Regions from separate parts of the Streptomyces sp. NPDC020965 genome, predicted to be linked through region 3. Evidence: riboswitches for the same ligand, from Rfam matches in the RefSeq annotation. Region 3 holds a riboswitch; each other region holds the start of a gene.
The links. Region 3 has a riboswitch for cyclic di-AMP ahead of ACH4S7_RS13850 (M23 family metallopeptidase). Riboswitches for the same ligand answer to the same signal wherever they lie in the genome.
Positions count from the first base shown of each region.

Region 1 (7,001 bases), on a different contig from region 3:
TTATGTGCGCGAGATACGGCAGTGCGGCGAGATGATCCGCCGCTCGGGAGCACACCGGCCGGCGCGCGCCGGACACCGTCCGTCACCGGCCGTCGACCGGTGGGCCCCGGTACGCCGGCGCCGCCGCGCTTCGGCCGTTCGTGTCCCATGCGACCATGTCCGCCGTCATGGGAGGCAACGTGTCGCCCGGTGTCGATGTTCCTGCCTCCTCCCGCCGAGTGGTACCGGCCAGGGGCCCGACGCCGGAAAGTCGCCGGTTTCCCGAGACCCGCGCGCCCGGGGTTCCTTCGATTCCCGTACGCCGTACACGGAGCCCGGGTTTCCTCGATCCCGTACGCCGGCGCTCTCCCGCCCGCGTACACCTAGACGCACGGCCGTCCCGGATACCTGACTACCGTCCGGTTCGGTGCAACGGGCAGCTCGACTGCCGCCCGGTTCCGTAAGCCTGGTCGCCTGGCGGTCTGCGCAACCGCTCCCGCGATCCGGCTCTGGGGGTTCGTCCCACCCGTGTGCGGTGACGCATCGCCGGAGGCTACCGGCAGCCTCTCCCATACTGACCCACTATTCAGTAAATGAACATGCCGGGCGGGGCGGGCGGCGAGCGGGGCGGTCTCTGCGCGACGAGTGCGGCCGGAGGCTGGGGCGGTTCGCCGGGGGCGCCGATGGGCCATCAACTCCGTTGCGGGCGAACGGTACTGGTGGGCGGGGTGCCGAGTCACCGGGACCGGTGCGGAGGGGTCGTTCGCTGACGTCCCGTGCCCGCCACCGGTACCGGTCACCCGCCGCCGGTGTGGCAGCCGGGCCATCGTTCCGGCGAAGATCGGATGTGTAGGGTGAGGCCGTGGCCAGAGTCCGGTTGAGCGTGGCAGAACGTCGCGAAGAGCTTCTCGGCGCCGCGGTCGAGCAGATCCAGCTCCGCGGTGTCGCGGCCGTGCGGATCGCCGATGTCGCCGCGTCGCTCGGCGTGAGCAATGCCCTTGTCCTGTACCACTTCTCGACCAAGGAGAAGCTGGTCGCCGCCGCGTTCGCCCACGCCGCCGATGCCGATCTCGCCCATCTGCGCAAGCTGTTGGACCGCCGCACCTCCGCCCTGCGCAGGCTGCGGGCGGCCGTCCGCTGGTACGCGCCGACGGGCAGCGCGAAGGGCTGGCGGCTGTGGATCGAGGGCTGGGCGGCGGCACTGCGCGAGCCGGCGCTACGGGCGGTCGCCCGCGATCTCGACCAGCGGTGGAAGGCCGCGCTGGCCGAGGTGATCGCGGAGGGGGCGGCGGCGGGCGAGTTCCCGTGTCCCGACCCCCGGGCGGCGGCCTGGCGGCTCACCGCGTTCCTCGACGGGCTCGCCGTACAGATGACGTCGTACGCGGGTTCACTCTCCCGCACCGCCATGCTGGAGTGGACCGACGAGGCGCTCGCCAGGGAACTGGGTCTGGAGCGCGCGGCCTTCGCGGCGGCCGTTCGCTGACCCCCCGCGCAACAGTGAGCCCCGCACGCCCGTACCGGCCGGGGGCGAGCGGAGTCTCCTCCCGGGACCTGGCGCACGGCACGTACCCCGTACGGCCCTCCGGAGGGGAATTCGCGGGTCACGGCAAGGCTGAACGGCAAACCATTGGCGCGGGGCGGCCCGGCACCGCAAGATCAGCGGATGAACATCACAGTGCCGGTCAACGGTGGCGAGATATGGGCGGACGACACCGGTGGCGACGGCCCCCCGCTGGTACTCCTGCATCCGGGCGTCGGGGACTCCCGGATCTGGGACCCGGTCCTCCCCCTGCTCGCGAAGCGCCATCGCGTGATCCGCTACGACGTGCGCGGCTACGGGCGGTCCCCGGCGCCGGTCGCGCCCTACTCACTGCTCGGCGATCTGGTGGCCGTGCTCGATCACTTCGCCCTGCGGCGGGTGGCCCTGGTCGGCTGCAGCATGGGCGGCGGCGCGGCGCTGGGGCTCGCGCTGGCCGACCCGGAGCGGGTGGCCTCGATGGTGCTGCTCTGTCCCGGCGTCGGCGGCTATCCCTGGCCCGACGAACCGGAGGTCGACGCGGAGTACGAGGCGCTGACCGAGGCGGGCGACGTGCCGGGGCTGGCCGCGTTCGGGCTGCGCGAATGGGCGGCCGCCGGTGCGGACGACGCCGCCGTGGCGCAGTTGCGGTCCGCCGCGCCGGCCTGGCTCACCGAGGAGGAGTTCGAGCAGTCGGACCCACCTGTCTTCGACCGGCTCGGCGAGCTGGACACGCCGACCGTACTGATGCTGGGGGAGCTGGACCGGGCGACGATGATCACCTGTAACGAGGACGTGGCCGCGCGCATCCCCGGCTGTCGTCTCATCCGGCTGGCCGGCGTCGATCATCTCCAGCCACTGCGGGTCCCCGAGCTGATCGCCGACACCGTACTGGCGCACTGCGGCGGCGAACCGCGTAGCTGAGCGGGCCCTGTGACGGCACCGGGGGCGCTGTCACAGGGGCAGCAGGTCGGGACGTTTCGCCGCCACATGGTCACCGGAGCTCTGGCCGCGCAGCCGGCGCCCGAACCAGGGCACCAGATGCTCACGCGCCCAGTGGATGTCGTCGCGCCGCACCTCAAGGGTGCCGCGCGGCGGTAGCGGGGGCCAGGGCTGATCCGGGTCGGCCGGCACGTCGATCCCCAGCACCTGCGCGGCACGGAGCGCGACCCGGGTGTGCCCCTCCGGGGAGAGATGCAGCCGGTCGCGGTCCCAGGCCCGGCGGTCCTGGACCGATCTGAGCGACCACAGGTCGAGTACGGGGCAGTCGTACCGGTCGGCGATGGACCGCACATGTGCGCTGTACGTGGCTATCCTGCCGCGCAGGTGGCGCAGGACCGGGACGCCTCGGGTGTCGAATCCGGTGGTCACCATGACCGTGCCGACGGCGTTGGTCAGATCGGCCACCGCCCGCTCGAAGCGCTCGGCCACGGCGTCGGGGTCGCTGCCCGGTCGAATGATGTCGTTGCCCCCGGCGCAGAACGTCACCAGGTCAGGGGCGAGTTCCCGGGCCCTCGGCACCTGCTCCGCGACGATCTGGTCGAGCAGTCGGCCCCGTACCGCCAGATTGGCGTAGCGGAAGGGGTGTTCCGGCGCGCGGTCGGCGAGCAGGACCGCGAAACGGTCCGCCCAGCCCAGGTACGTCCCGGCGGGGCCGGGGTCGCCGACGCCTTCGGTGAAGCTGTCACCGATCGCCGCGTACGACCCGATTCCGCCGGGCGTCCCTGCTCTCGAAGTTCTCACGTCTTGTGCCACGAGAACTCATCCTGACCTCGCGGATGTGACCTACGCGACCGTAAGGAGGGGTTGACGGGGGGTGATCTTTACCACCGGGTCCGATTCCGGTGGGTGGGAATACGCCAGAATCCCCGCGTACCACCGGGGCGGCACACGGGGATTCGGGGATTCACCCGATACGGGCGGGGCTGGCGGGCTCGCGCGGGGTCAGGTGTGACGCGGACCGTTCATCCGGTGCCCTCCGCTGGGGGGCAGCGGTGATGCCGTCGGTTCAGAGGGAGACACCGTGCTGGCGCAGGTACGCCACCGGGTCGATGTCCGAGCCGTAGTCGGGACCGGTGCGGATCTCGAAGTGCAGGTGCGGGCCGCTGGAGTTGCCGGTGGAGCCGGAGAGGCCGATCTGCTGTCCGCCGGTCACGCTCTGCCCGGCCGACACGGCGAGGGAGGAGAGGTGGGCGTACTGGGAGTAGGTGCCGTCGGTGTGCTGGATGACGACCTCGTTGCCGTAGGAACCGCTCCAGCCCGCGGAGACGACACTGCCCGGGCCGACGGACCGGACGGTGGTGCCGGTGGCCGCCGCGAAGTCGACACCGGTGTGGTAGCCGCTGGACCACATGGCGCCGGAGGCGCGGTAGGAGGTGGTGACACCACCGGATTCGAGCGGGGTGGTGTAACCGGAACCGGCGGCGGCGGGGGCGGCCGGTGTCTCCGCGGTGTCCGACGCGGTCTGGCTCGCGCCGTCGCTCTCGGCGGGGGCCGCCGCGGCCGGGGCGGGCTCGACCTCCGGAGTCGCCGGGGCGGCGGACCGGGACGCGGGCTCCGGGGTGGCCTCCGTCCGCTGCGACGGCACCGCACCGCCGGTCGCCTTGGCGATGGCGAGTTCGACGCCCGGGTGGATCAGCGCGGGGTCCCCGCCGACGACCTTGCGGTTGTCCTCGTAGAGCCGCTGCCAGCCACCGTCGACCCGCTGCTCGTCGGCGATCTTGGACAGATGGTCACCGGCGACCACCCGGTAGACGGCTGCGGACTTCTCCGCCGCCTTCTCCGCCACCGGGGCGGCGGCGGGGGCCTTGGTCACCTGCGCGGTGGCGGAGGCCGGCCGCTCCGCCGCGTGGGCGCCGGCCGCGCCCAGCAGTGGCAGGGCGATGGCGGCGCCACCGGTACCCGCGGCGACGAATCCGCGGGTGAGGGGGCTGGTCCTGGTACGGCGGTGCTTACCCTTTCCGGGCATGGCGTTGCTTCCTCTCCGACGCCTGCGAGGTGAGCTGTCGGGTTCGGGCTGGAGATGCCCGGCCGCGCGACTGCGCGACTTCACCCCAAGCCGTCCGGATGCCCGGATCGGCGTACTGACTGGGTCCCCCGCTCCTGCCATGCGTGGATATGCGAATGGGGTTCCGGTCGGCGGCAGGATGAGGCGGTCCGCCCGGATTGCCGTGACCGTAGACGAGCGCCACAGACCTGAACAAGCCACTCCGCTTTCACTGTCAAGATCGATTCACCGGCGGACCGGAATTTCCGGTCACCCTCCGTGGAACCGGAAAGGCCAACTACCCACCCCGCGTCGATATCGGCCGCGCGTCCGGCGGCACGGAACGTCACGAATATGATCCTGCTCACGAGCGAGGCCCCATCTCCCCTATAGATGGGGCACGTTACCCTTAAACGACCAATTCGGTCAGAAGTGCAGAATGTGGCTCTTAGTGGCGGCGGGGTGAGGGATCCGGGGGTCCGGTACCCCCGGCCGGATGAGGTGCCGACCCCGCGGGTGGCCCGGCGCCGCCGCCCCCGCCCGGTAGCCGCTGGCCGCTGGCCGACCCGTGCCGAGGACCGGGTGACCGCACAGGCCGGGGACCGGGCACGGCGGTGTCGTATCGTCGGGAACACGCCATCGTCGGCGAGCCGCGCCGGCAGTGACCTCCAGGAGCCTTTGTGACACAGCAGCTGCCGCGGGTCCCGTCGACCGAACCCGAGCTGACCGGGGTTCGCAACTTCCGAGACGTGGGCGGACTGCCGACCGTGGACGGCCGGCAGGTGCGGTACGGAGCCCTCTACCGCAGCGGTCACCTCGCCAACGCGACCGCGAGCGATGCCGCGTTCCTCGCCACACTGGGGCTGCGCACGGTCTTCGACTTCCGGAACTCGGCCGATATGCGGCTGGAGGGTCCCGATATCGACCTGCCCGGGGTGCGGAATCTGAATCTGCCCCTCAGCGACCCGGCCGACGGCGCCGACTTCTGGCTGATGGTGCGCGAGGGCGATCTCGACCAGCTCCGGTCGATCCTGGCGGACGGCAGGGCGGCGGACCGGATGGCGGAGTCGTACCGGACGATGATCACCGGGCGCACCGGGGAGCACAGCCGGGTGCTGCACGCGCTCGCCGAGGACAGCGTCCCGGCACTCATGCACTGCGCGGCGGGCAAGGACCGCGCCGGGCTCTCGATAGCGGTGTCCCTGCTCGCGGTCGGGGTGGAGCGGGAGGCGATCGAGGCGGACTACCTCAAGTCCAACGAGCCGCACCGGCGTTATCTGGTGCGTCGCCGGGACAACTCGCCGGCCGGGATGTCGGCGGAGGTGATGGAGCTGCTGAACCCGCTCTTCGACGCGCGCGCCGCTTATCTGAACGCCGCCTTCGATGCGATCGAGCAGACCTGGGGCACCACCGAGCGCTATCTGACGGACGGGCTGGGGGTCTCCCCCGAGACCCGGGCGCGGCTGCGGGAGCGACTGCTCGACGGGGCGTGACCGCGTCCGTCCCCCTTCACGGAGGGTTCGCGAATTCACGGAGGTTCGCGAATTCACGGAGGGTTCGCGAATTCCACGGGAGGCTCGCGACGGGTGGGCGCCGGTCGACCCTGGGTTACTTGGCGCCCATCTCGAAGAGGAGATAGAGGAACCCGGCGAACACATGGCCCGCGATCAGGTAGGCGAAGAGGCGGATCACCAGACCCCGGGGGAACTTCCCCTCCTCTTTGGCGGCGGCCTTCGAGGAGACCGCGGGGCTCTCGGGCGCGGCGGGGTTCTGGGGTGCGGGGCTCTCGGACATGGCGGGCCTCTCTTCTCGTACCGGCGGACCGGCGTCAGCTGTGGTGCGGATGGAGGTCGGGGCTCTGGAGCAGGGTGTGGACGAAGAGCATCTCGGCGCCGTCGCGGGTGGCGGCCGCGATGCGGTGGGGGGTGAGCGAGTCGAAGTGCGCGCTGTCCCCGGGGCCGAGTTCGTGCACGGCCTCGCCGAGGGTGAGCCGCACCCGGCCGTCGAGGACATGGATCCACTCCTCGCCGGGATGGACCCGTACCAGATCGCCCTGCGCGCCGTAAGGGACGACGAGCCGGAGCGCCTGCATGGCCCGGCCAGGGGCGCCCACCTGGTGATACGTCCAGCCGTCGGCTGCCGCGGGCTCCCGGCGGCCGGCCCGGACGATCGGGTCGCGCTCCGCCGACACCTCGCCGAGCAGCTCGCCGATTGCCGTACCGTAGATTCTGGCGAGACTGAGGAGCATGGGCAGCGACGGCTGTCGGCGGCCGGTCTCCAGCCGGGACAGATGCGCGGGCGAGAGTCCGGCGCGCTGGGCGGCGGCCTCCAGGGTGAGGCCGCGGCGGCGGCGCAGCTCGCGCAGCCGGGGGGCCACGTCGGGAAGGTCCGTGGCCGGTTCGCCGGTGGCGGCGGTCGGGTCCGGAGGGTGACCTCCGGGAGGACTGTGCATGACTCCATTGCGCCAGGAAACTGCCTCTGAGGCAAATTTCTTTACCTCAGAGGCAAAAAACGCCGGTC
Region 1 is NZ_JBIRRE010000004.1:191,900-198,900, forward strand. Features, by position in the region: gene ACH4S7_RS14650 (TetR/AcrR family transcriptional regulator) at 842-1,462, shown strand; gene ACH4S7_RS14655 (alpha/beta fold hydrolase) at 1,643-2,419, shown strand; gene ACH4S7_RS14660 (SGNH/GDSL hydrolase family protein) at 2,450-3,250, opposite strand; gene ACH4S7_RS14665 (peptidoglycan DD-metalloendopeptidase family protein) at 3,504-4,463, opposite strand; cyclic di-AMP (ydaO/yuaA leader) riboswitch at 4,468-4,627, opposite strand; gene ACH4S7_RS14670 (tyrosine-protein phosphatase) at 5,162-5,974, shown strand; gene ACH4S7_RS14675 (DUF6126 family protein) at 6,090-6,275, opposite strand; gene ACH4S7_RS14680 (helix-turn-helix domain-containing protein) at 6,310-6,933, opposite strand.
Region 1: another riboswitch for cyclic di-AMP. It lies ahead of ACH4S7_RS14665 (peptidoglycan DD-metalloendopeptidase family protein); the one in region 3 lies ahead of ACH4S7_RS13850 (M23 family metallopeptidase).

Region 2 (7,001 bases), on a different contig from region 3:
CTGAGCGCTCAGCGGCGCGGAATGCCACGATAGTTGACATGGCGCCTCTTCCGGTAGCAGGATCGCCAGGCGGGGTGAAGATCCAAAGGGCGCTGCCGCAGCGGGACTTCGAGAAGGGTGGCGTTCTCGATGACACATGAGGCGGGCTTCAACCGTCCTGGTGTCCACGGGCGTCGAGGGTGTGCGGGCGCGAACCGTGGCACCCTCCGGTCGAGGAGGCTCACCGACATACTGCGTGGGCGCCGGGAAGAGCTGGGACTGAGCGTGGCGGAGGTTGCCGCCCGGCTCGACATCAGTACCCGCACCTATGGCAACTGGGAGCGCACCCCGGTCGAGGAATGGACCGACGACCGGCTGTACGCGCTGGTCAAGGCCCTTGAGATGACCGATCAGCAGGGCGGCTGGCTGTTCCGGCTGGCCGTCGACCGGGAGCCGCCGGAGCCCCTCAACGGAGCCCCCGCCAGAGCCACCTCCCCGCTGGGCCCCGCCCGGCCGTCCGGACCTGCCTTCCCCTCGGGCCCCGTCCGACCGTACGCGCCGATGCAGCGGCCCGCGCCGTCCGCCGACCCGTCCACCTCGGTCGACCCCGCGCCGCACGACCCCGGCACCCTGTCCTACCTGCACGACTACGCCGCGATGATGGACGCAGTGCCGCTGCCGTCGGTGCTCTTCGACCGCCGCTGGGACGTGACCCACGTCAACCCCGCCTTCCAGGCGCTGTTCCAGGGGATGCGACAGCACCCCACCGCCATGCCCGACCAGAACTTCCTGCGGTTCGTCCTCTTCCACCCGGACGCGGGCGCGGTCCTCGGCGACCGGGAGACGAGCTGGTGCCTGCCGCTGCTCGCCCAGCTCGAATCCGCGCTGGAACGGTACGAGGGGGATGGTGTTCTTCAAGCCATTCGCAGCGATATCGCCGACGACCCCATCATGGACGCCGCGTACCGCTGCGGCCTGCCGCACTGGATGCGGGCGACCGGGGCGGCGGCCGTCCACCACGACGGGGCGGTCCGGCCGCTGCACCACCCCGATCCGCGGTGGGGTCGCGCCGAGTGCCGGATCGTGGACGAGACCCCGGCGACCCTGGAGGACCGGGGGTACACCCGGATGACCCTGGTGCTGCGCGAACACCGCAGCGCGGGCACCACTCCGAACGCGCCGCGCGGCAAGTCCCACCTGCGGGCCGTCTCCGGGAGCTGAGCCCCGACCTGTCCAGGCCCCCGACCCACCACCGGAACCGGGCGCCGCGGCCGGGGGCGCTCTTGTCACGCCCCGGACCCGGCCGCACGATGACGGCATGTCGCAGACCCCACAGAACAGCGATGTCCCCCTTCCCGTTCCGCCCCCCACCGGAACCGGACGCAGAGCCGTCATCGCCGCCACCGGCACCGCCGTCCTCGGCACCGCGCTGACCGGAGCCGCCGCCGCCCCCGTCGCCGCGTCCGCGCCCGCCTCCGCCGCCATCGGGGCCACCGCCCGCACCGCCGTCACCGCCCGTAGCGCCGGCCGCGGAAGGCACCGTCCCCCCGCCACCGCCCAGCGCCCCACCCGGGAGCTGCGGGCCCTGCTGGCGGAGATCGACCGCGACCGAGTCGAGGCGACCGTCCGCACCCTCGCCTCCTTCGGCACCCGACATACCCTGTCGAGCCAGGACGACCCCCGGCGCGGCATCGGCGCCGCCCGGGACTGGATATACGGCGAACTGAAGCGGTACGCGGCCGTCAGCGGCGGCCGGATGACCGTCCAGCTCCAGAGCTTCATCCAGGAGGCGGGCCCCCGGATCCCCGTCCCGACCCGGATCACCAATGTCGTGGCGACGCTGCGCGGATCGACCGACCCCGACCGGGTCTATCTCGTCTCCGGCCACTACGACTCGCGCGCGAGCGACCCCATGGACGCCGTCAGCGACGCGCCCGGTGCCGACGACGACGCGTCCGGCGTCGCCGTCGCCCTCGAACTCGCCCGGGTGACCGCCGGACGCCGTCCCGCCGCGACCCTGGTCTTCGCGGCCGTGGCCGGCGAGGAACAGGGCCTGTACGGGGCGGCCCACCTGGCGCGCGCCCACCGGGAGGCGGGGACCGACCTCCAGGGCATGTTCACCGACGACATCGTCGGCAGCCCCACCGCCGACGACGGCACCCGCGACCCGTACTCCGTGCGGCTCTTCGCCGAGGGCGTGCCCACCTCCGAGACCGCCGCCGAGGCCGCCGTCCGCCGCTCGGTCGGCGGCGAGAACGACTCGCCCTCCCGGCAGCTCGCCCGCTTCGTCCGCGATGTGGCCGACAACGACGCCACCGGAATGCGGGTGCGGATCGTCCACCGCCGCGACCGCTATCTGCGCGGCGGCGACCACATCCCGTTCCTCGAACGCGGCTTCCCCGCGGCCCGTTTCACCGAGCCGGCCGAGGACTTCGCCCACCAGCACCAGGACGTCCGTACGGTGGACGGCAAGCAGTACGGGGACCTCCCCGAGTTCTGCGACTTCGATTACATTGCCCGGGTGGCCAAGGTCAACGCCGCCGCCCTGTGGACACTGGCACAGGCCCCCGGCACCCCCCGCGAGGTCGGCATCGTCACCAGCGGGCTGACCAACGCCACCGAACTGGTCTGGCAGCGTGGCCGGGAGAGCGATCTGGCTGGGTACGAGATCGTCTGGCGGGAGACCACCGACGCCGAATGGACCCATATCGTCCGGGTCGGGGACACCACCCGCCACACCGTGGACCTCTCCAAGGACAATGTCTTCTTCGGCTTACGGGCCGTGAACCGGGCCGGTCTCCGCAGCCCCGTCGCCTTCCCCGCGCCCCGGCGCTGACTCGGCCGCGCCCCCCCGGGGGGACCCCCGCGGCACGGGAATTCAGCCATGTGCCACGGGCCGACACGGCGGGAGAATCCGCCCGGACGGCGATGATCGGGCGGGGGCGACGCGGAGGACGTGACCTATGGCGAGCGACGGCGACCGCGATATCGAGATCGCGACCTGGGTCGGCGGTGCGACCGAGACCGACCGTGAGGGACTGGCGAGCGCGCTCGACGCGGAGCTGCGCGCCCTGGTCTCCCGGACCGTGCTCTTCCATCAGGCGGTCGCGGACCGGCTGAGGATGAGCGTTCTCGATCTGAGCTGTCTGGGCGCCCTGGTCCGGCGGGGGGCCATGAGCGCGGGCGAGCTGGCCGGCGAGAACGGCGTCACCACCGGCGCGATCACCGGTGTGGTCGACCGGCTGGAGGCGGGCGGCTATGTCCGGCGCGCGAAGGACCCGCTGGACCGCCGACGGGTCGTGGTCACTCTGCTGCCCCAGGCGGAGGACCGGATCGGCCCGCTCTTCGAGGGCCTCACCCGGTCGCTGGGGCGGCTCTGCGAGAAGTACGGCGAGGACGAACTCCGGACCGTCGTGGAGTTCCTCCGGGCCGCCGCCCCGGTCACCCGGGAGGAGACCTTGCGGCTCAGGGCCGCGGGCCGCACCGGGGCATGATGCACGGGTGCCGGCCGGGGGCGCTCCGAGGCGCACCCGACCGGCGTGTTCACTCCCGCGAGGGGTGCCGGGGTCGTCGGTGCCGGGGTGTCAGTAGGGACCGAAGACGTTGTCGATCGAGCCGTACCGGTCGGCCGCGTAGTTGCACGCGGCGGTGATGTTGGCGACCGGGTCGAAGCTGTCCAGCGAGGTGCCGGGCACGTGGTACGCCTCGAAGGTGGGGTCGATGACCTGGAGCAGGCCCTTGGACGGAGTGCCGGCCGCCGCGTTGGAGTCCCAGTTGTTGATCGCCTGCGGGTCGCCCGACGACTCGCGCATGATGTTCCGGTGGATCCCCTCGTAGCTGCCGGGGATGCCGTGCTCGGCCAGGACGGCCAGGGATTCCTTGATCCAGCCGTCGAGGTCGTCGGTGTAGGCGGCCTCCGGCGCACTCGCAGGGGCGGCTTCGGCCGCGGGCTCGGCGGCGGGTTCGGTAGCGGCGGCGGGTTCGGCGGCTTCCGTGGTGGCGTCCGCCTCGCTCGCGCCGGTGCTCTCCGGAGCCCAGCCGATGGCCAGCGTCAGCCCGGGGCGGAGCACCCCGGGATCGTCACCGAGCGCCTCGCGATTGGCCTCGTACAGCCACTGCCAGCCGCCGTCGATCCCGTGCTGCTCCGCGATCGACGCGAGGGTGTCACCGGCGACCACGGAGTGGGTCGCCGACGCCGTGGCCGGGGCCGCATGGGCGGTGGTGGCGCCCCAGACTGGCAGGGCGAGTACCGCACCTCCCACTCCCAGGGCCATGATCCTCTTGCCGAAAGAACTGTTTTTGGCGCGGCGGTGCTTACCGTGTGCAGGCATGGTGAATTCCTCTCCGTCGCCTGCGAGGTGAGCTGTCGGATTCGGACTGGAGATGTCCGGCCGCACCGCGATGGCGCGACTTAACCCCAAGCCGTTCGCTGATGGAACGGCGCTTACCTGGTTCCCCCGCTCCTGCCGTGGATGAGTGGGTTCGAGTGCTGGACGGTGGCAGGATTCGGCGGTCCGTCCAGATTTGAGGAGACCGTAGACGAGCGGTCCGTGCGGAACAAGGCGCGAATTTTGATACGCGTCGATTTGGATCAACGTCGAATCGTAGAACTCCGCACTTTCGCTGTTCGTCGAAATGCCCAACTAACTTTCAGGAAAGGGGGATGCGTCATCCGGGAATGATCGAAATGACGAGGAGGAGTGACTCCCGTCACGAATGCTCTTGTTATCCGATGGAAATGATCCGCCGGATGATTTCATGAATGAAATGGGGAATTGCCCGTAAGGGGGAGTTCACGACTTATGGGACCTTGTGCACCTTTTGGGTGGCGCGGGCCGCGCCGAAGCCCCGAGCCCTGAGCGCGGGGCCCCAGGCGCGGACCTGGGGCCGGGGCCGACGGGTGGCCCCCGGGGCCCCCGCCCACGGTCCGTCGCCGTACTACCCTCCGACCAGCTCCGCCACGAGCGCCGCGACCTGCTCCGTCTCGATGAGGAACCCGTCGTGCCCGTACGGGGACTCCACCACCCGCACCCGGTCGGCGCCGGGAATGCCCGCCGCGAGCCGCCGCTGCTGCGCCAGGGGATAGAGACGGTCGGAGTCGACCCCGGCCACCAGCGTCCGGGCGCCGACCCGACGCAACGCGGCCGTCGTGCCGCCCCGGCCCCGACCGATGTCATGGCCGTTCATCGCCTCGGTCAGCACCACATAGCTGCCCGCGTCGAAACGCCGCACCAGCTTGGCCGCATGGTGGTCGAGATAGGACTCCACCTGATAACGACCACCGCGCCACGGGTCCTCCGACCCCTGGGGTGCGCGCCGGAAGCGGGTGTCGAGTTCGGCCTCGCTGCGGTACGTCACATGGGCGAGCCGCCGGGCCAGCCCCAACCCCTCGTGCGGCCCCCGCCCGGGGCCGGCGTCGTGGTAGTCACCGCCGCGCCAGTTCGGATCCGTCCGGATGGCCCGGAGCTGTATCCCGGACCAGGCGATCTGCTCCGCGCTGGCGGCGGCGGTGCTGGCGAGCAGCAGCAGCGCGTCGACCCGCGCCGGGCTGCTCACCGCCCACTCCAGCGCCCGCATCCCGCCCATCGAGCCGCCGACCACCAGCGCCCAGCGCTCGATACCGAGCAGATCGGCGAGTGCGGCCTCGGCCGCCGTCTGGTCCCGGGTGGTCAGATAGGGGAAGGCGCCGCCCCACCGCTGTCCCTCGGTCCGGTACGAGGAGGGGCCGGTGGTGCCCTGGCAGCCGCCGAGCACATTGGGCGCGACCACGAACCAGCGGTCGGTGTCCAGCGCCCGGCCGGGGCCGATCAGCCCGTCCCACCAGCCGGGGGTGGGATGTCCGGGCCCCGGAGGACCGGTGACATGGCTGTCACCGGTCAGGGCGTGCAGGACGAGGACGGCGTTGGAGCCGTCCGCCGCCGGGCGCCCCCAGGTCTCGTACGCCATCCGTACGCCCGGGAGTTCGCCGCCCGCCTCCAGCGGCAGCGGTTCGCGCAGCTCGACCCACCGGCGCCCGCCCGCCGGGTCGCCCTCCTGCCACGCGCCGGTGGCGGGCGGCAGGAGGGCGGAGCGCCGGGCGGCTTCGGTCGGGGCGTTCAGGAGGCGCCCTTGGCCGCGCGGAAACCGGCGTCGAGATCGGCCTTGAGGTCGACGACGTTCTCGATGCCGACCGAGAGCCGGACCAGGCCGGGGGAGGTGCCGGTGGCGGCGAGCTGCTCGGGGTCGAGTTGGCTGTGCGTGGTGGAGGCCGGATGGATGATCAGGCTGCGGACGTCGCCGATGTTGGCCAGGTGGCTGAACAGCTCGACGCCGTCGACGAACCGCTTGCCCGCCTCCACCCCGTCCCGCAGCTCGAAGGCGAGGACGGCGCCCGCCCCGCGGGGCAGATAGCGGCGCGCGGCCTCGTGCCAGCGGTTCCCGGGCAGCCCGGGGTAGTGGACGGCGGCGACCTCGTCGCGCTGTTCCAGCCATTCGGCGAGGGCGAGCGCGTTGGCGGAGTGCCGTTCGATGCGCAGGCTGAGCGTCTCGATGCCCTGGAGCAGCAGGAAGGCGGAGTGGGGCGCGATGGCTGGGCCGATGTCCCGGAGCAGTTGGACCCGGAGCTTGATGGCGAAGGCGCTCGGGCCGAGGTCGGGCCAGTAGCGGAGGCCGTGGTAGCTGGGGTCGGGCTCGGAGAAGTCGGGGAACCGTTCGGAGTGCGCGCCGAAGTCGAAGGTGCCGCCGTCCACGACGACACCGGCGACGGTGGTCCCGTGTCCGCCGAGGAACTTGGTCGCCGAGTGGACGACGATGTCGGCGCCGTGCTCGATGGGCCGCAGCAGATACGGGGTGGGCACGGTGTTGTCCACGATCAGCGGGACGCCGGCGGCGTGCGCGGTGTCCGCGACCCCCCGTACGTCGAGGACGTTGCCGCGCGGATTGCCGAGTGTCTCGGCGAACAGCGCCTTGGTGTTGGGGCGGATGGCGTCGCGCCACGCGTCCAGGTCGTCGGGGTCGTCGACGAACGACACCTCGATGCCGAA
Region 2 is NZ_JBIRRE010000004.1:337,754-344,754, reverse strand. Features, by position in the region: gene ACH4S7_RS15285 (transcriptional regulator) at 265-1,200, shown strand; gene ACH4S7_RS15280 (M28 family metallopeptidase) at 1,298-2,815, shown strand; gene ACH4S7_RS15275 (MarR family winged helix-turn-helix transcriptional regulator) at 2,943-3,473, shown strand; gene ACH4S7_RS15270 (transglycosylase SLT domain-containing protein) at 3,564-4,310, opposite strand; cyclic di-AMP (ydaO/yuaA leader) riboswitch at 4,315-4,501, opposite strand; gene ACH4S7_RS15265 (homoserine O-acetyltransferase) at 4,918-6,078, opposite strand; gene ACH4S7_RS15260 (bifunctional o-acetylhomoserine/o-acetylserine sulfhydrylase) at 6,075-7,001, opposite strand, start outside.
Region 2: another riboswitch for cyclic di-AMP. It lies ahead of ACH4S7_RS15270 (transglycosylase SLT domain-containing protein); the one in region 3 lies ahead of ACH4S7_RS13850 (M23 family metallopeptidase).

Region 3 (7,001 bases):
ATCAAGGTCGGCGCGCGCCGGCTCATCGATCTGCTCCGCGCGGACGAGGCCCGCCGCCGTCGTGAGGAGACCGCCGCGTCCCTCACCCCGCGCGACGCCCACACGGCCCCGGGCCCCGGGGAGAGCCGCGCCCCCACCGACGACGACACGCTCACACTGCTCTTCCTCTGCTGCCACCCGGTCCTCACCCCGGCCGCGCAGATCGCCCTCACCCTGCGGGCCGTCGGCGGTCTGACCACTGCGGAGATCGCCCGCGCGCATCTGGTGCCGGAGGCGACGATGGCCCAGCGCGTCAGCCGGGCCAAGCGGCAGATCGCCGGGGTGCCGTTCCGGCCGCCCGAGCCCGCCGACCGCGACCAGCGGCTCTCCGCCGTGCTCCAGGTGCTGTACCTGATCTTCAACGAGGGCTATACGGCCACATCGGGCAGTTCGCTGCACCGCGCCGACCTGGCCCGGGAGGCGATCCGGCTGACCCGTTCCGTACGCCGGCTGCTCCCCGAGGACGGCGCGGTCACCGGACTGCTCGCGCTGATGCTGCTGACCGAGGCCCGCAGCGCCGCCCGCACCGGCCCCTCCGGCGAGCTGATCCCGCTGGACGAACAGGACCGGGACCGCTGGGACCGGGACGCCGTCCGGGAGGGCGTGGACCTGGTGGAGCAGGCGCTGCGGCAGGGTCCGGCCGGCCCGTACCAGCTCCAGGCCGCCATCGCGGCCCTCCACGACGAGGCCGCGACCGCGGACGCCACCGACTGGCCACAGATCCTGGCCCTGTACGACCTCGTCGTCCGCCAGACCCCCGAGCCGATGGCCGCGCTGGGCCGGGCCGTGGCCGTGTCGAAGGTGTACGGGCCCGAGGCCGGGCTCGCCGAGGTCGCGGGACTGGCGGAGCGGCTGGCCGGGCACCACCGGCTGGCCGCCGTACGCGCGCACCTGCTGGAGCAGACGGGGGACACGGACGGCGCGCGGGATGCCTACCGGCTCGCCGCGCGGGGCACACTCAGCGAGCCCGAGGCGCGGTACCTGCGGACCCGCGCGGCCCGACTGCCCCGCTGACACCCCGGCCGGGACCGGTGTCCGGGACCGGTACGGATCGGCCGATCGGCCCAGGCTTGACCTTTACGCAACGTCAAGTTCTAGCGTTCAGGTCATGGAGTGGTCGATCCAGGAGATCGCCCGGCGTGCCGGGACGACGAGCCGCACACTGCGGCATTACGGAGAGCTGGGACTCCTCGAACCCAGCCGGGTGGGGAGCAACGGCTACCGCTACTACGGCCCGGAGGCGCTGGTCCGGCTGCAACGGATCCTGCTGCTGCGCGAGCTGGGCCTCGGGCTGCCCGCCATCGCCGAGGTGCTGGAAGGGCAGCGGGACACCGCCGCCGCGCTCCGGGCCCATCTGGGACTCCTGGAACAGGAACGCGAACGCGTCGGGCGGCTGATCGCCTCGGTGCGGACCACTCTCCACAAGACGGAGAGAGGAGAGGAACTGATGGCCGAGGAAGTCTTGGACGGCTTTGACCACACGACCTATGAACAGGAGGTCACCGAGCGCTGGGGGCGGGACTCCTATCGGCGGAGCGACCAGTGGTGGCGTTCGCTGAGCGATGAGCGGAAGCAGGCGTTCCACCAGGAGCAGACCGCCATCGCCGAGGACTTCGCCCGCGCACTGGCGGCGGGTGCCGCCGCCGACAGCGACGAGGTGCAGAGGATCGCCGGACGTCAGTACGCATGGCTTTCGGTCATGGATGCGCCGTCGAAGAGCCATTTCATCGGGCTGGGCGAGATGTATGTCGCCGATGAGCGCTTCCGTGCGGTGTACGACCGGCACGGTGCGGGGACGGCGGAGTTCGTCCGCGACGCGATGCGGAGCTACGGGGAGCGGGAATTGAGCGATGGGTAGCCGAGTGACCCCGTAGCGTCATGAATTTCCATGGATGACGGTGACCCGCGCCACTCGGGTGCCCATGGGGGCGGGAGTGGCGCGGGCCATGCTCCGGATGGCGTAGAGTTGGGTTTAACGACGCGGGGTGGAGCAGCTCGGTAGCTCGCTGGGCTCATAACCCAGAGGTCGCAGGTTCAAATCCTGTCCCCGCTACTGAAGATCTGGGCCCGGCACTCATTGCGAGTGCCGGGCCCAGATCGTTTCCGGACCCCCGCCCGTCCTGTCTGCACGCGGTTGCGGGGCCCGCACATCCCCGTATCGCCCAGTTGGACCGCGGTGGCTCGCCGCCCGGCGCCGGTGCCGCCAGCATGAGGGGGGCGCGGAAGCCGTGACCGTGGCCGTCGCCGGACCGGGCAGGAGGGCAGTCTTGGCGCAGCGAGACCAGCCCAACGGCTACGGCGCCCGCCGCTTCGTCCGGATGCTGCCGGCTCTGATGATCGTCGGCGCGGTCGCCTTCGACGCCCTGACCCCCAAGGGGTTCACGGCCTCGCCGATGTTCGCGGCGGCCCCGCTGATCGCCGCTCCCTTCTTCTCCTGGCTCACCACCCTGCTGACCGGGATCGCGGCGACCCTGGGCGTGATCGGCCTCCATATCTACAAGGACACGGTGTACGCGTCCACGTCGTACACCGAGACCGTCACCGTGATCACGGTCTCCGGGCTCGCGCTGCTGATCAACCGGGTCATCCAGCGCAGTAGCGAGCGGCTCGCCTCGGCCCGGGTGATCGCGGAGACCGCGCAGCGGGCCGTGCTGCCCACTCCCGCCGAGCGGATCGGCGGGCTCAGGATCGCCGCGCGGTACGAGGCGGCCATCGCGGACGCGTTCATCGGCGGCGACCTCTTCGCCGTCCAGGACACCTCCCACGGGGTGCGGCTGGTCGTCGGAGACGTACGGGGAAAGGGACTGGGGGCCGTCGAGGCGGTGGCGGTGGCCATCGGGGCGTTCCGGGAGGCCGCCGAGATGGAGCGGTCACTGGTGGACGTCGCCGCGCGCCTGGAGCGGTCGATGATCCGCGAGGCCCAGCGGCGGGACACCCTCGACGCCGAGGAAGGGTTCACCACCGCCGTACTCGCCGAGATCCCGCACGGGGCGGGTGTCGTACGGCTGGTGAACCGCGGCCACCCCGAACCGCTGCTGCTCTTCGGTGACGGTTCCCTCGTGGTGCTGGCCCCCAGCACGCCCGCGCTGCCGCTGGGCCTGGTGGACATCGCGACCTGGCCGGACCGGGCGGAGGAGTATCCGCTGCCCCCGGGGGCCACTCTGCTGCTCTACACGGACGGGCTCTCCGAGGCGCGTGATGCCCGGGGTGTCTTCTACGATCCGGCCGCGTGGCTCATCGGGCGGTCCTTCGCGGGGCCGGGGGAGCTGCTCGACGTCCTGGTCGAGGACGTACGGCGGCATACGGGCGGGGGCGCGACGGACGATATGGCGCTGCTGGCCGTGGCCAGGCCGTCCGAGGAGGGCTCGGAGGGTCCCCCGGGGCCGGCTGCCGAGTCAGCCGCCGGGCCGGCTGCCGAGGTGTCCCCCGAATCGGCCCCCGAGGTGTCTCCCGAGGGCTCTCCTGAGGTGTCTCCCGAGGTGTCTGTCGAAGGAGCGCCGGGGCAGGCCCCGCGGCGGCGGGAGGGGCCGGACCCGGGGGCGCATGCGGAGGCAACACGCTGTAGTTGAAGTGCAGCCCTCCGCATAACATTTGACGAACCATCAAGAGTGTGAGGTTCTCCGAGGTGTAAGCAAGTCGCCCGAATCCGGCCGCTTGTGTCCCGGTTAGACCCACCCGAAGGTGTTAATGATCAACCGGAACAGCTTGGAATATAGTCCCCGTGTCTATTAACGTTCGATAACGCAGCGCGGTCGCCCAGCCGTCGTCAGGACGGCGCCGTGCGCGAGCGCCGAATTCCGCAAGGGAACCGGGGAACCACCAATTGGGGTGAATCGGGCGTCTTCCGTCGAGTTACTCGCGGCGGACGACACCCGTAGGAGACCTTCCTGCTCCGAACCCGTCAGCTAACCCGGTAGGCGAGAAGGAAGGAAAGGAGCACGCCTCAGTGGCGTCAAACAGTCCTGCCCCGGAAGCACCCCCCACGACTGGCGTCTTCAGTGAAGACGGAGCCGCGCGGTCGACCGGGGAGTGGAACCCCACCGCGGACACCGTCCCGGTGCGTGGGCGCCACCGCCAGCGGGTCATGAAGCAGCGCGGCGGCTTCGCCCGCAGCTCCACGGTCCTCGGCGTCGGTGTGATCGCCGCGGTCGGCGCCGGTGGCATCGCCACCGCTCAGAACAAGCCCGCCGTCTCCATATCTCTTCCCGATGTCGGGGCATTTATGTCCACGGAGGAGGAGCCGAAGGCCGCCGAGGCGGACGAGAAGGCATCCTTCGCCGCGATGGGTCTCGCCACCCAGGAGGTCGGCGCCGAGCAGTCCGGCACCGGCGAGGCGCTGCGTTCCCGGATCCTCCTTCAGGCCGAACAGCAGCAGACCCAGGCCGCCGCCGAAGCGAGAGCCGCCGCCGAGCGCGCCGCGGAGGTCAAGGCCAAGGCGGAGGCGGAGAAGAAGGCCAAGGAGAAGGCCAAGGCCGCCGCGGAGGCGAAGAAGAAGGCCGAGGCGGAGGCCGCGAAGAAGGCCGAGGCCGAGCGGCTCGCGAAGAGCTACACGATGCCCCTCTCCTCCTACCTGATCACCGCCACCTACGGTCAGTCCGGGTCCAGTTGGTCGTCGGGCCAGCACACCGGTCTCGACTTCTCCGCCTCAGCGGGCACCCCCCTCAAGGCGGTCGGCTCCGGCACCATCAAGTCGGCCGGCTACTCCGGCTCGTACGGTTACCGCGTCGTGCTGGAGCTGAACGACGGCACCGAGATCTGGTACGCGCACCTGTCGTCGATGAGCGTGGGTGCGGGCCAGAAGGTGGCCACGGGCGAGAATGTCGGGCGGGTCGGATCGACGGGCAATTCGTCCGGCGACCACCTGCACATGGAGGTCTTCACCCCGGGTGGATCGCCGATGAACCCGATGGCCTGGCTGCGCAGCAAGAACCTGAACCCCTGATTCCGTACGGTCCGCCCGTACGGTTTTCTGTGCGCCCGCCCGCGATACCGTCCGTCGTGTCACCAACGGCGTGTCACCAGCGGCCGTGTCACCGAGATTCGTACCGCTGAAAGCCGCACTCCGGCGCCCACACCACCGGCGTCGTTCGTGTGATGTCCCTGTACCCCGGCGGCCCTGGCGCACACCCCCCGACGCCAGGGCCGCCGGTTCTTTCGTGCCGCGGTCCCGGCCGGCCGGCCCGGTGGCTCAGCTTCGGCAGGGTCCCGTCGGCTCGGCGCTGGGTCAGCGTCGGTAGGGGTTGTAGCCCTCGTAATCCCGGTACGGCGGCGGCACCCACACCCGGCCCGTCGCCCGCGCCGCGTACGTCAGGGCCGGTCCCGCCAGCTCCCTCCGCTGCCACATGTGGTGCAGCAATTCCTGTTCGCGCGCCACGAAGTCCGGGCCGGCCGTACCGCGCCGGGCGCGGTGGCGCAGAAACGCCAGCGATGTTGCGAACCGTTGATACTCCAGCAGTGCGTGCGCCGCCGCCGGGCCGTGCGCACGGCGGGCGAAGTCCCTGGCGAGGGTGCGGGCCTTCATCGAGGAGAGCGCCTGCGGAGCCGCGGCGGTCAGCCAGCCGGCCATGGCATAGGCGGGCAGTTCGGTGGATATCGTACGCAGCTCGCGCTGTCGGGTCCAGATCGTCAGCCAGGTCAGCAGGGCGAAGACGGGAAGCATGAACGCCGCGTACACCACATAGAACCCCCAGGGCCCGAAGAACGACGCGGAGCCGTTCCACAGTGCGTGCACCCCCATGGCCAGGACGAGACCGAGCAGCGGCAGCGCGATCCGGCGGATCCGCTGGTGCCGCCCGGCCAGTGCCGCGATCCCGAAGCCGATGCCGGTGAAGACGGTGAACAGGGGATGGGCGAACGGTGACATGACGATCCGCACGAAGAACGTCGCGGCGGTCACCGACGGGAGCCCCGAGAAGCCCAGGTCCTGGTCCTCGCCGAAGGCGGTGCCCAGATAGAGGATGTTCTCGGTGAAGGCGAAACCGGTGGCGGTGAAGCCGGCGATCACGACTCCGTCCACGATCCCGGTGAAGTCCCGCCGCCGGAAGAAGAAGATCAGCACGATCGCCGCTGCCTTCGCGCTCTCCTCGACGATCGGGGCGACGACCGTGGAGCCGAGGGTGTCCGCGCCGGCCGGGTCGGCGGTCGCCGTGGCGATCCAGCGGGTCGCGAAGGAGTTGGCCAGGATCGCCACCAGCGCGGCGGCGAACGCGCCCCAGGCGAAGGCGAAGAGATGATTCCGCCAGGGGCTGGGCTCGACCCGGTCCAGCCAGCGGAAGGCGGCGAGGAGGAGGGGGACGGGCAGGGTGGCGAGCCCGAGGCCGACGAGGAATCCCTCGGTGCCGGTCTGCGCGCGGACGAGGGCGAGGATGACCAGCGCGCAGAGGGCGAGGACCGTGATCAGGATGCCGGCGCGGATCGCCTTGCTGTGCCAGAGGCGGAAGGCGCGACGGGGTTTGTAGCGCCAGCGCGCCCGCTCGGGCACGGCGTCGAACCGCGGCTGCTGGTGGAACGCCGGGACGGCGGGGTGGGCATGGTGCTGGGGCTGGGGAGGCCGCGCGGGGTGGGCGGGGTCGGCGGGGGCCTCCTGGGCGCCTTGGTGGCTCTGGACGGGGTGCTGCGGGACCGGCTCGGACACCTCATGACCCTAACGACGCCCACTGACAACCGGCGACGCCATTACCGGGCCGTCGACTTCCCCCGGGGCCGTTGGCCCTGGGGGCCCTGACCCATCCGGCCCTGACCCATCCGGCCCTGACCTGTCCGTCCTGGTTAGTCCGGTCCTGGTCAGTCCGGTCCTGTTTTGGCCCCTGCCGGTCCTATCCCTGCGGGTCCTGCTCCTGCGGGTCCTGCTCCTGCTGGTCGTGCTCGTGCTGGTCGAGCGGTGCGTCCCGGGCCACCCGACGGAACAGCAGGTCGTTCACCCGGTGACCCTTGTCGAGACCCTGGCCCTCGAACCGGGTCAG
Region 3 is NZ_JBIRRE010000003.1:771,520-778,520, forward strand. Features, by position in the region: gene ACH4S7_RS13830 (RNA polymerase sigma factor) at 1-1,053, shown strand, start outside; gene ACH4S7_RS13835 (MerR family transcriptional regulator) at 1,148-1,897, shown strand; tRNA gene ACH4S7_RS13840 (tRNA-Met) at 2,019-2,092, shown strand; gene ACH4S7_RS13845 (PP2C family protein-serine/threonine phosphatase) at 2,307-3,608, shown strand; cyclic di-AMP (ydaO/yuaA leader) riboswitch at 3,818-3,974, shown strand; gene ACH4S7_RS13850 (M23 family metallopeptidase) at 3,986-4,981, shown strand; gene ACH4S7_RS13855 (PrsW family intramembrane metalloprotease) at 5,264-6,673, opposite strand; gene trmB (tRNA (guanosine(46)-N7)-methyltransferase TrmB) at 6,855-7,001, opposite strand, start outside.